DNA from 3 places in the Kitasatospora sp. CM 4170 genome. Region 2 is predicted to be linked to each of the others. Evidence: riboswitches for the same ligand, from Rfam matches in the RefSeq annotation. Region 2 holds a riboswitch; each other region holds the start of a gene.
The links. A riboswitch is a leader RNA that binds a small molecule or an ion and turns the genes downstream of it on or off. The one in region 2 is predicted to bind thiamine pyrophosphate.
Positions count from the first base shown of each region.

Region 1: it holds a riboswitch for thiamine pyrophosphate, as region 2 does, so the genes downstream of both, thiC (phosphomethylpyrimidine synthase ThiC) here and thiO (glycine oxidase ThiO) in region 2, are expected to answer to the same signal.
Region 3: it holds a riboswitch for thiamine pyrophosphate, as region 2 does, so the genes downstream of both, RMN57_RS19420 (cytosine permease) here and thiO (glycine oxidase ThiO) in region 2, are expected to answer to the same signal.

Region 1 covers NZ_CP134877.1:4,819,151-4,823,325, forward strand. The annotation lists gene RMN57_RS20435 (SPFH domain-containing protein) at 1-982, opposite strand, end outside; gene RMN57_RS20440 (hypothetical protein) at 1,119-1,325, opposite strand; TPP riboswitch at 1,536-1,670, shown strand; gene thiC (phosphomethylpyrimidine synthase ThiC) at 1,666-3,495, shown strand; gene RMN57_RS20450 (hypothetical protein) at 3,604-4,035, opposite strand.
Region 2 covers NZ_CP134877.1:2,922,587-2,926,761, forward strand. The annotation lists gene thiE (thiamine phosphate synthase) at 1-43, opposite strand, end outside; gene RMN57_RS11850 (Rv2175c family DNA-binding protein) at 40-405, opposite strand; gene RMN57_RS11855 (FAD-dependent oxidoreductase) at 481-1,686, opposite strand; TPP riboswitch at 1,772-1,884, shown strand; gene thiO (glycine oxidase ThiO) at 1,886-3,046, shown strand; gene thiS (sulfur carrier protein ThiS) at 3,043-3,252, shown strand; gene RMN57_RS11870 (thiazole synthase) at 3,256-4,071, shown strand.
Region 3 covers NZ_CP134877.1:4,583,051-4,587,225, reverse strand. The annotation lists gene RMN57_RS19430 (ATP-binding protein) at 1-269, opposite strand, end outside; gene RMN57_RS19425 (glycerophosphodiester phosphodiesterase family protein) at 693-1,559, opposite strand; gene RMN57_RS19420 (cytosine permease) at 1,643-3,103, opposite strand; TPP riboswitch at 3,096-3,244, opposite strand; gene RMN57_RS19415 (trypsin-like peptidase domain-containing protein) at 3,495-4,175, shown strand, end outside.

The sequences.
Region 1 (4,175 bases), 1.9 Mb from region 2:
CGGCGGCCGCCTTCAGCTCGGTCTCCCGGGCCTGCGCCTGCGCGGCCGAGATCCGGGCGTCGCGGTCGGCCTCGGCCCGGGTGCGGGTCTCGTACGCCTTGGCGTCGGCCGGCTTGCGGACGTCGATCTGCAGCTGCTGTTCCTTCCGCTGGGCCTCCAGCTGGGCGACCCTGGTCTCCTGGACCACGACCTCCTGCCGGGCGGCGGCCTCGGCGAGCGGCCCGGCCTGCAGGGCGCGGGCGCTGGCGGTGTCCCGTTCGGCCTGGTAGGCGGCCTGCTGGATCTCGCTGTTGCGGGTCGCCTCGGCCTTGCGGGCGGCCGCCTCCTGCTCGGCCTCGGTGGCCATCCGGTCGGCCTCGGCCTGGGCGATCCGGGCGTCCCGCTGGACGGCGGCCGCGTGCGGGATGGCGAGGTTCTTGATGTAGCCGGTCGGGTCGATGATCTCCTGGATCTGCAGGGTGTCGATGATCAGCCCGAGCTTCTCCATCTCCAGCCCGGAGGCGGCCCTGGTCTCCCCGGTGAGCCGCTCGCGGTCGCGGATCATGTCCTCGACGGTGAGCCCGCCGACGATCGAGCGCAGGTGGCCGGCGAAGACGTTGTGCACCCGCTGGCTGATCAGCTTCTGCTGGTCGAGGAAGCGCCGGGCGGCGTTGGCGATCGAGACCTGGTCGTCGCCGACCTTGAAGATCACCACGCCCTTCACCCGGACCGGGATGCCCTGGGTGGTGACGCACTCGACGTTCAGCTCGGCCTCGTTGAGGTCCAGCGAGAGCCGTCGGACGCCCTGCAGGCCCGGGGTGACGAAGGTGCCGCGGCCGGTGACGATCCGGAACCCGAGCCCGTCGCCGACCCCCTCGGTCCGGTGCTTGGAGCCGGAGATGATCAGAGCCTCGTTCGGCTCCGCCACCCGCCACATGAGTTTGAAGAGCGTGATCCCCACGAGCAGCACCGCGGCGGCCGCCCCGATGATGGCGTACAGCATGGTTCAACTCCCCCTTTCGGCACATGAGATGCACCGATTGGGATTCTCCGCCCGGGTCAACCGCAGCGGAAGGGAGCGGACGTGACGTCCTATCACAACCTCGTCACGCCGTCACGGCCGTGTCGTGGCGGTCCCGTCACGGCAGCACCGGGGCCACGTAGACGGTCCGCGGCGGGTGGTACTCGACGACCACCACCGGCGTCCCCACCGGCAGCCGCTCGCCCGGCACGGCGAGGTAGGCGAGGAACGCCTCCGTCCCCTGGCGCTCCGGGACGTGCACCATCACCTCGCCGACCAGTCCCGCCCCCACCGTTCCGCTGACCCGACCCGCGCTCCCGACCACTCGGCCCTCCCCTTCCGCACCCCCGGGGTGCCCGACCGCCCGCGACTGCCCCGCCCTGTGACTGCCAGTCTGCCCGCCCCCGCCGGAAGCAGACGGCCCACCGGGGAATCCCGCCGGCGGCCGGGCCCCGGCGTCTCTCTCCTCGGACCCCCCTCTGGACCAGCGGCGATCGGCTCGCTACGGTGTTGGACGTCATGCGCAGGCAACACCGCCTGTGGACACGGGAGCTCGGAGCACCGGGCTGAGAGGACGCTGACCGGTACGTCGACGGACGTGCCGACCGCTGCGTCGACCGCAGGAACCTGACCGGGTAATGCCGGCGTAGGGAGTAGAGGGTCTGATGACCACCTTTGATGCACAGCCGAACTCTGCCCGCAGCACCGGGACGAGCGGCGCCGCGGTCGCCAGCGCCGCCACCGGCTACCCGACCCCGGCCTGGCGCAAGGCCTACCGCGAGGGGTCCCGTCCCGACCTGCGCGTCCCGTACCGCGAGGTCCTGCTCACCAACGACCGGACCGTGCCGCTGTACGACACCTCCGGCCCGTACACCGACCCCGCGTACGAGCCCGACGTGCGGCGCGGGCTGCCGCCGCTGCGCGACGCCTGGATCCGCCAGCGCGGCGACGTCGAGGAGTACGACGGCCGCGAGGCCCGCCCCGAGGACGACGGGATCAAGCACACCTCGCCGCGCGGCGGGAACCTGCGCAACCTCGACGCCGTCTTCCCCGGCCGCCCGCGGCGCCCGCTGCGCGGCCGTGCCGGTGCCGCCGTCACCCAGCTGGCCTACGCCAAGCGGGGGGTCGTCACCCCGGAGATGGAGTTCGTGGCCCTGCGCGAGGGCCTCGCACCCGAGTTCGTGCGGGACGAGGTGGCCCGCGGCCGCGCCGTCATCCCGGTCAACGTGAACCACCCCGAGGTCGAGCCGGCCGTCATCGGCACCAACTTCCTGGTGAAGATCAACGCCAACATCGGCAACTCGGCCGTCACCTCCTCGATCGAGGAGGAGGTGGAGAAGATGACCTGGGCCACCCGCTGGGGTGCCGACACCGTCATGGACCTCTCCACCGGCCGCAACATCCACACCACCCGCGAGTGGATCCTGCGCAACTCCCCCGTGCCGATCGGCACCGTGCCGCTCTACCAGGCGCTGGAGAAGGTCGACGGCAGGGCCGAGGAGCTGAGCTGGGACGTCTACCGCGACACCATCATCGAGCAGTGCGAGCAGGGCGTCGACTACATGACCGTGCACGCCGGCGTGCTGCTGCGCTACGTGCCGCTGACCGCCCGTCGCAAGACCGGCATCGTCTCGCGCGGCGGCTCGATCATGGCCGCCTGGTGCCTGGCGCACCACCGGGAGAACTTCCTCTACACCAACTTCGAGGAGCTCTGCGACATCCTCGCGAGCTACGACGTCACCTTCTCGCTGGGTGACGGCCTGCGCCCGGGGTCGATCGCCGACGCCAACGACGAGGCGCAGTTCGCCGAGCTGCAGACCCTGGGCGAGCTGGGCCGGATCGCCCGCGCCAGGGACGTCCAGGTGATGATCGAGGGGCCGGGCCACGTCCCGATGCACAAGATCAAGGAGAACATGGATCTCCAGAAGGAGATCTGCGACGAGGCGCCGTTCTACACCCTCGGCCCGCTCACCACGGACGTCGCCCCCGGCTACGACCACATCACCTCGGGCATCGGCGCCGCGATGATCGCCTGGTGGGGCACCGCGATGCTCTGCTACGTCACGCCCAAGGAGCACCTGGGCCTGCCCAACCGGGACGACGTGAAGACCGGCGTCATCACCTACAAGATCGCCGCGCACGCCGCCGACCTGGCCAAGGGCCACCCCGGGGCCCAGGAGTGGGACGACGCGCTCTCCGACGCCCGCTTCGAGTTCCGCTGGGAGGACCAGTTCAACCTGGCCCTCGACCCGGAGACGGCCCGCGAGTTCCACGACGAGACGCTGCCCGCCGAGCCGGCGAAGACGGCCCACTTCTGCTCGATGTGCGGCCCGAAGTTCTGCTCGATGAAGATCAGCAAAAGCATCACAGAGCTGTACGGCGACAAGGCGGTCGTGACCAGCGACGTTGACGCTGAGGCGCTGGAAGGCATGAAGGTCAAGTCCGAGGAGTTCAAGGCCCAGGGCAACCGGGTCTACCTCCCGCTGGCGGACTGACGGCAGGTGTCCCGGCGCTGCGCCGGGGTCCCGAAAGGGTGTCCGGCGCAGCGCTGCGAACGTTCGGGTGCGCAGGTGGAATCCGGTCGGCGGATTCCCGGGTGTGGGTCAGAGCCCGAGGATTTCGCGAATGAGGCCGAGCTTGCGCTCCGGGGAGAGATCCTGGGGACGGCCTTTGAGCAGGCCGTTCAGGACCGCTGGGACGTCGGAACCGTCGGGGGCCTGGATGGCATCGATGATCTGGCAGCGCAGGCCGCCGTCCCGGATGAACACCCACACGTCGTGATCCTTCCGCGGCTCGCCGTTGTCCCTCGGGGAGAGCCGCCACGTCGGGAACCAGCCGAGCCCCTCTTCGGTGAGACGCTCGGGCAGTTCTTCCAGGACGTACTTGCCGAGTCTTCGGTAGCCGACTTCCGCGCGCAGTTCACCCAGGGTGACCCTGAGCAGGCCGCCTGCGGCGCGGCAGCGCTCGGCCACCGTGCCGACGTCACCGGTGGCCGCAGTGAGCGCCTCTTCCAGCGGATTCGTTAGGTCGTTCATGATCGGGCCAACGATTGGGATCACGGGGCGATACGTGATTCACCGGCCTGGACGCGGCCACGAGGAAAAACGGTACTGCTACGGCGCTGGCGGCGGCCGGCGGCTGCCAGGGGAGGGCAGATCCGGGCATTTAGTGCGTA
Region 2 (4,175 bases):
CGAGCCGCCGGCGGGCCTCCGCGCCGGGCGTCGCGGTGGTCACAGCGCCATCGCCTGGGCGCGGCGCTTCACCTCGGTCGCGCGGTTCTCCCAGAGCGCCTGGACCGGGGTGCCGGGCAGCGACGGGTCCTCGGTGAACATCCACTCGAGGATCTCCTCGTCGCTGAACCCGCTGTCGCGCAGCACGGTCACCGTGCCGATCAGGTGCTTGACGGGGCCGGCGTCGTCGATGAAGGCGGCCGGGACCTGCAGCGACCGGTTGGGGCCGCGGCGGACCGCGATCAGGTCACCCTTCTTGACCATGTTGCGGACCTCGGTGACCACGACGCCCCACCGCTCGGAGATGTCGGGCAGGTACAGCCACTCGGGGACCAGGGACTCAATCTTGGCTTCGATCTCACTCACGGCACCAGACTGCCACCTCCGCGGCCCGCGGCGCACCAACCGGCCGCCCGCGCCACCCCGCGACGGCCGCCCGCGCTACCCCGCGACGGCCGCCTTCAGCGGCACCGACGGGTCCGCCGCCCGGGCCGGATCCAGCACCGCGCCGCGCTCGACCAGTCGGCGGGCCTGGGTGAGGTCGCGCGGGCGGTCCACCGTGAGCACGGCCCGCAGCGCGCCCTCGCGCAGCCAGAGCACGGCCCAGGTCGGGTCCTGCGGCGAACCGCGCCAGACCAGCTCGTCCCCCGCGTCGTGCCGGCCGACGTACTGGACCATCCGGCCGAACTGCTCCGACCAGAAGTACGGCACCGGGTCGTAGGGCGCGTCCGCGCCGAGCACCGAGGCGGCCGCGGCCTGGCCGGACTGCAGCGCGTGGTCCCAGTGCTGGACGGTCAACCGGGCGCCGGTGCGGGCGGACGGGTAGTTCGCGCAGTCGCCGACCGCGAAGACGCCGGGCAGGCCGGTGCGCAGCCGGTCGTCCACCACGACGGCGCCGGCCGCGTCCAGCTCGACGCCGGAGCCGGCCAGCCAGCCGGTCGCCGGGCGGACGCCGATGCCGACCACCACCTCGTCGGCCGGCAGGTGCGAGCCGTCCGCCAGCAGCACCGCGCCCGGCTCGACGGCCGCCACGGCGGCGTCGCAGCGCAGCTCCACCCCGGCCTCGGCGTACCAGGCGGCCATCGCCCGGCCGATCCCGGTCGGCAGCGCGCCGGGCACCGGCGCCGGGCCGGCCTCCACCACGGTGACCCGGCAGCCGGCCGCGCGGGCCGCGGTGGCCACCTCGGCGCCGATCCAGCCGGCTCCGACCAGCACCAGCCGCAGGCCCGGGCGGAGCAGGGCCCGCAGCGCCAGCGCATCGTCCAGGGTGTGCAGCAGGTGCGCGCGCTCGGCGCCCGGCAGCACCCGCGGGGCGGCGCCGGTGGCGATCACCAGTGCGCCGTACGGCAGGTCGCCGCCGTCGGTGTGCAGCACGCCCGGGGTCAGCCCGGTGGCGCGGCGGCCGGTGAGCAGCTCGATGCCGAGGTGCGCGAAGTCGATGTCCAGCGGGGTGTCGTCGGCCTTGCCCAGCAGGACCTGCTTCGAGAGCGGCGGCCGGTCGTACGGCGCGTGCGGCTCCTCGCCCACCAGGACGATCCGCCCCCGCCAGCCGCCCCGCCGCAGCCCGGAAGCGCAATGCGCCCCGGCCAGCCCGGCGCCGACCACGACCACCTGATCCGTACCGCTCAGATCTGCCACGCCCGTCACCCTACTGGCGTTCGGTGCCGGCGCCGGAGCCCGTCCCACCCTTCGTACGCACCTTCAGCCGTGACCAGGCCCGGAGTTAAGGTGGGGGCACCATCGCGGGAGCCCGGCGTACCGGGCTGAGAGGCGGGCTGGCACGGCCCGCGACCGTCCGAACCTGATCCGGGTCATACCGGCGAAGGGAGAAGCGACTTTGACACGCTTGGCAGCGGGCACCCGCGTCGACGTCCTGGTGATCGGCGGCGGCATCATCGGCCTCGCCGTCGCCTGGCGGGCGGCCCAGCGCGGGGTCGGGCGCGTACTCGTGGTCGACCCGGACCCCGGGGGCGGCGCCGCCCGGGTCGCGGCCGGCATGCTCGCCCCGGTCACCGAACTCCAGTACGGCGAGGAGCCGTTGCTGCGCCTCGGGATGGCCTCGAACGAGCGGTACGCCGACTTCGCGGCCGACCTCGCGGAGGCGAGCGGCGGCGCGGACACCGGCTACCGGCGCTGCGGCACGCTGGCCGTCGCGCTCGACTCCGACGACCGCGAGGAGCTGCGCGAGCTGCACGCCTTCCACCGGCGGCTCGGCCTGGACTCGCAGTGGCTGACCGGGCGGGAGGCCCGCAAGCTGGAGCCCATGCTGGCGCCCGGCGTCCGCGGCGGCCTGCACGTCGCCGAGGACCACCAGGTGGACGGCCGCCGGCTGCTGGCCGCGCTGGAGCGGGCCTGCGAGGCCGCGGGCGTCCTCGTGCACCGCACCGGGGCGGCGGAGCTGCTGGTCGAGCACGACCGGGCGGTCGGCGCCCGGCTGACCACCGGGGAGGTGGTGACCGCGGGGCGGACCGTACTCGCCGCGGGCCCGTACAGCCACCGGCTGCCCGGCCTGCCGCCGGGCGTGCTGCCCGCGATCCGCCCGGTCAAGGGCCAGATCCTGCGGCTGCACATCCCCGAGCCGTACCGTCCGTTCCTGTCCCGCAACGTCCGCGCGGTGGTGCGCGGGCAACACCTCTACCTGGTCCCGCGCGAGAACGGCGAGCTGGTGATCGGCGCGACCAGCGAGGAGCAGGGCTACGACACCACCGTCACCGCCGGCGGCGTCTACGAGCTGCTGCGCGACGCCCACAACCTGGTCCCCGGGATCACCGAGCTGCCGCTGGTGGAGACCTCCGCCGGACTCCGCCCGGGCTCACCGGACAACGCGCCGCTGCTCGGGCCGACCGCCCTGCCCGGCCTGGTCGCCGCGACCGGCCACTACCGCAACGGCGTGCTGCTCACCCCGGTCACCGCCGACCTGCTCGCCGAGTACCTGGTCACCGGCACCGTCCCGGCCCTCGCCGAGCCCTTCTCCCCCACTCGCTTCACCACGAAGGTCCCCGCATGAGCGACATCCCCCTCACCGTCAACGGCCGGCCCCGCGAGGTGCCCGCAGCGACCACGCTCGCCGAGGTGGTGGCCACCCTGAGCCAGGCCCACTCCGGCGTCGCCGCCGCGCTCAACGAGGCCGTGGTGCCGCGCAGTTCGTGGCCGGACACCCGGCTCTCGGCGGGCGACCGGATCGAGATCCTCACCGCCGTCCAGGGGGGCTGACCGATGGCCGACACCACCCTCGACGACAAGGACGTCCTCACCATCGCCGGGACGGCCTTCGGCTCCCGCCTGATCATGGGCACCGGCGGCGCCCCCAGCCTGGAGATCCTGGAGCAGGCGCTGCGGATCTCCGGCACCGAGCTGACCACCGTGGCGATGCGCCGGGTCGACCCCGGCACCCAGGGCTCCGTCCTGGACGTGCTGACCCGCAACGGTATCCGGGTGCTGCCCAACACGGCCGGCTGCTTCACCGCCGGCGAGGCCGTGCTGACGGCCCGGCTGGCCCGCGAGGCGCTCGGCACCGACTGGGTGAAGCTGGAGGTCATCGCCGACGAGCGGACCCTGCTGCCGGACCCGATCGAGCTGCTCGACGCCGCCGAGACGCTGGTCGACGACGGCTTCACCGTCCTGCCGTACACCAACGACGACCCGGTGCTGGCCCGGAAGCTGGAGGACGTCGGCTGCGCGGCGATCATGCCCCTGGGCTCGCCGATCGGCTCCGGCCTGGGCATCCGCAACCCGCACAACTTCCAGCTGATCGTGGAGAGCGCCAACGTCCCGGTCATCCTGGACGCCGGCGCCGGCACCGCCTCGGACGTCGCGCTGGCGATGGAGCTGGGCTGCGCCGCCGTGATGCTCGCCTCGGCGGTGACCCGCGCCCAGGACCCGGTGCTGATGGCCGAGGCGATGCGGCACGCCGCCGAGGCCGGCCGGCTCGCCCACCGGGCCGGCCGCATCCCGCGCCGCTTCCACGCCGAGGCCTCCTCGGCGATGGCCGGCCGGGCCGACCTGGACACCCGCGAGCGCCCGGCGTTCTGACGGGGCCCGGGGCCCGCGGCGGGGAACGCCCCCGGCCACGGGCCCCGGCCACCGGCCCTCCGTTGCCGGACACGCCCGGCAACGGCGCACTGTCACAGCCCGGC
Region 3 (4,175 bases), 1.7 Mb from region 2:
TCGTCCGATCTGCCGGGTCGGGCCGCACCGCCGGCCGCCCCGGAGGGGACGCCGACCAGCACCTGGCCCACGGCCTCGGCGCGGGCACTGCGGCCGAGCACGGGCAGCGGCCCGAGCGGCCGGGCGTAACGACAGGCATTGCTCAACAGTTCGGAAAGGATCAGAACAGCATCATCAATGACCGGTTCCGGTATCTGCCGGTCACCCAGATCTCGACGCAGTCGGCGCCGTGCGACCCCGACACTCGCTGGGCCGTGCGGCACTGCCATGGTCGATGAAGTCGGCACTTCACGCGCCACCATCAACGCCACCCCCGGACCTCCTTCAGCGTATGCCGAGGGATGGATGCCCCTTGGTAATGCGTCGGAAACGACCGCACGGCGATCCCGGTCGGACATTTCGAGCCGGGCGACACACGGTGCGCGACAGGTGATTCACCGCTCACCCTCTGTCGTGAAACGCAGAATCCACGGCAGAAAAGCGACAGCGGAAGGTTTGAGTCCCTACCAAGACGATCAACTGAAGCGCCGCGCGACGGCCCGGTGGACGGTGGCCGAAGCGGCCGTGGCGGCCGTGGCGGCCGTGGCGGCCGTGGCGGCCGGGGCAGGCGTGGCAGCCGGGGCAGCCGGGGCAGGCGGGGCGATCGGGGCGCCCGCCGGGCCGGACCGTCACCGGCCGAGCGGGCCGGACCGTCACCGGCCGAGCTGGGCCAGCACCTCCGCCGGGCGGTTGGTGATGATCGCCGACACGCCCAGCTCCAGGCAGAGCTCCACGTCGTCCGGCTCGTCGACGGTCCAGACGTGCACCTCGTGGCCCAGCTCGCGCAGCCGGGTGACCAGCCGGGGCTTGGCCCGCACCAGGTCGATGCCGGGGCCGGCGATCCGCGCGCCGCCCGGCAGCGCCGCGCCCGGCCGCAGCCGGCCCTGCAGCGGCAGCATCCGCTCGAACAGGAACACCCGCGGGTACTGCGGTGCGGCGGCGGCCACCCGGGCCAGGGCCAGCGAGGAGAAGCTCATGATGCGTGCCCGCGGACGGTCGCCCCCGGGGCCGTCGGCCTGCGCAGCGGCTCCCGGCGCACCGGCTCCGTGGGCGCCGCCGATCCCGAACCGGTCGAGCATCCGCAGCAGCTCGCTCTCGACCCGGCCGCGGAACCGGACCGGGTGCTTGGTCTCGATCGCCAGGTCCACCGGCCGGCCGCAGTCCGCGACCAGCTCCAGCAGGCTCTCCAGCCGCAGCACCTCGCGCAGCTCCGGGTCCCGGCTCGGCACGCCGGTCTTCCAGGCGCCGAAGTCGTGCGCCTCCAGCTGCGCCAGCGTCATCGCGGAGACCGTGCCGCGGCCGTCCGACACCCGGCCGATCCGGCGGTCGTGGACGCAGACCAGCCGGCCGTCGGCGGTCACCCGGACGTCGCACTCGACCGCGTCCGCGCCCTCCTCCAGTGCCCGGCGGTAGGCCGCAAGGGTGTGCTCGGGCAGGGCGTGCGAGGAACCGCGGTGGGCGATCACCTGGACGGGCGGCGCGGTGCGCGCCGCCGCAGGCGAGAGATCAGGGCTGGTCACGGCGTCAACGATAAGCGTCGGAAGTGAAGCGGAAGCGAAGACGGCCCCAATCCGCGGGGCCGTCTTCGGGTGCGGGCGGGCGGTCAGCGCCGGCCGCGGGTCAGCGGCGTGAGCGCCCAGGTGGCCAGCGCGGGCACCAGGAAGCCGAACAGCGAGGCCGAGGTCCACTCCTGCGGGGTGAAGTGCAGGGCCTCCTGGACGGAGGTCCAGAAGTCCGTCCACCAGCCGGCGATCGCGGTCGGCGCGATCAGCTGGTACACCGCGAAGCCGAGCGCCCACGGCAGCAGCATCAGCCAGCGGGACGGCGCGTCGGCGGCGAGGTTCCAGCCGCGCCGGCCGGCGCCGAGGAAGTAGTCCACCGCCAGCACCGCGAACATCGGCACGAAGACCGAGCCGATCAGGCCGAGGAAGGCGTAGTACGAGTCGGTGAACTCGGTGATCTGCAGCGCCAGGACGGTGATCAGCAGGCCGGTCGCGCCGGTCAGCACCCGGCGGTCGACCTTCGGCAGCAGGTTGTGGACCGACATCGCGGTCGAGTAGACGTTGGCGAAGGACTGGTCGGTCTCGCGCAGCACCAGCACCAGAAGGAAGAGCCAGCCGGCCCAGACGCCCAGGAACGAGTCGAAGATCCTGGTCGCGTCACCGTCCGCCTGCAGCAGCGCGAACAGGCCGAGCACGTAGCACCAGACCTGGGCGATCGTGTAGCCGGAGAAGCTGCCCCAGAACGCCGCCCGCGGGGTGCGGGAGTGGCGGGTGTAGTCGGCGGCCAGCGGCACGAAGGAGATCGAGACGGCGATCATCGCGTCGGTGGCCCTGAGGAACCCGTGCCAGTTGCCCGCGCCCGGGTCCGGGACGCCGTGGCGGCCCAGCTGGACGGTGAAGTACACCATCGCGACCGCCACGGCCGCGGCGACGAAGCGGCGCAGCACCGCGATCGCCCCCAGCGGCCAGATGGTCAGCGCGGTGGTCACCGCGCCGGCCAGCACCACGAACACCCAGCGGTAGCCCTCGGTGTGCGCCACGGTCTGCGCGCCCATCGCGATGACCAGCAGCTCGTACACGCCCCAGCCGATGCACTGGACGATGTTCAGCACCGTGGGCACGTACGAGAGCCTCGTCCCGAACAGCCCGCGCAGGTTGGCCATCGCGGGCGCGCCGGTGCGGGCCCCGATCAGCGCGGCGACGCCGAGCATCGCGGTGCCGACCACCGTGCCGGCCACGATCGCGGTCACCGCGGCGGCCAGCGACAGCTCGCTGCCGGGGGCGCCGAGCACGGTGGCGGCGGTGGTGAAGCCGATCAGGCTGACGCCGAGGTTCATCCAGAGCGCGAAGTGGTCCCGGAAGCGCAGGGTGCGCGGCGGCTCGGTGTCCAGCACGAGCGGGGCCTCCACCCGCTCGCCCCGGCCGTCCCGCTCCGGGCGGTCCAGCACCGCGGTGGAACCGCCGGCGGAGGCCGTGGCGTCGGAGTGAACGGTCGTGGACGACTCGGGGAGATTCTTGGACGCGGGCGCGCCCGAAGAAGAGGATGGCGAAGCAGACGGCATGGCCGATACTCCCTACGCCGGCATTACCCGGACAGGTTCCGGCGGTCTGCGCCCCCTCGACGGTCCGGCCACGGAGCCCGTGGCGTACGGTCGACCGGCGCACTCTCAGCCTGGTGGGTCCAAGCTCCCGCGTGTCAGTTTGGAGCGACAGGCTAACCGCCCAGGTGGGGAACGCCAAGGCCGTGGTCCCGGCGGTCCGCATCGCGGGACGGCGCGCCGTCGGCGCGGGGGCGCGGCAGGGGGTTGCGCGGGGGGCGCCGCGGTGGCTCCGGCACGTGCTGTTGGACCGGGCTAAGGATTCTTATGAGTTCTTCAGAAGGGTCCTTACGACAATCGAATCGGGTGTGCGAAAAACTATGGTTGTTGGTCCTGTCAGCTATGGAGGTCGTCCGTGAGCACCGAGCGCGAGGTTGGGTCCACCGGGCCGCAGGGGGAGCAGCCCTCCGGCCAGGGGGTGGTTGGTCCCGTTCCTGACGGTTCGGCGCAGTTCGCGCCCGCCCCCGCAGCGGCGCCCGAGGCCGACTACACGCTGGCCGAGGCCGCGCCCGCCGCCCCGGCGGCCGGCGGGTCCACGCCGACGCTGGCGTTCAGCAAGGTCAGCGCCCCCGAGCCGGCCGTCCCGGCCGCTCCGGCCGCCGCCCCGGCCGTGGCCGACACCGGGTACATCGACGCCCCGCCGCCGGTCCTGCCGCCCGCCGCGCCGGCCGGCTACCCGTACGCGGCGCCCGCTGCCGCGGCCCACGACCCGTACGCCGCCCCGGGTGCGCCCGCCGCCCCCGGCGCGACCGGTCAGCACCACCCGTTCGGCGCCGGCCAGCCGCTCGGCGGCTGGGGCGCGCACGACGTCACCCCCGGTGCCCCCGGTGGCCCCGCCGGCCCCGGCTACCCGGGCGGCCCGCTCGGCTACCCGTCCGACCTCCCCGGCGCCCCCGGGCCCGGCGGCCCGCGCAAGAAGCGCGGCGGCCTGGTGGCCCTGATCGCCGCCGTCGCCCTCGTCGCCGGTGTGGCCGGCGGCGCGGTGGGCGTGACCGTCGCCGACCGCGACGGCAGGAGCGTCGCCTCCGCGGACGAC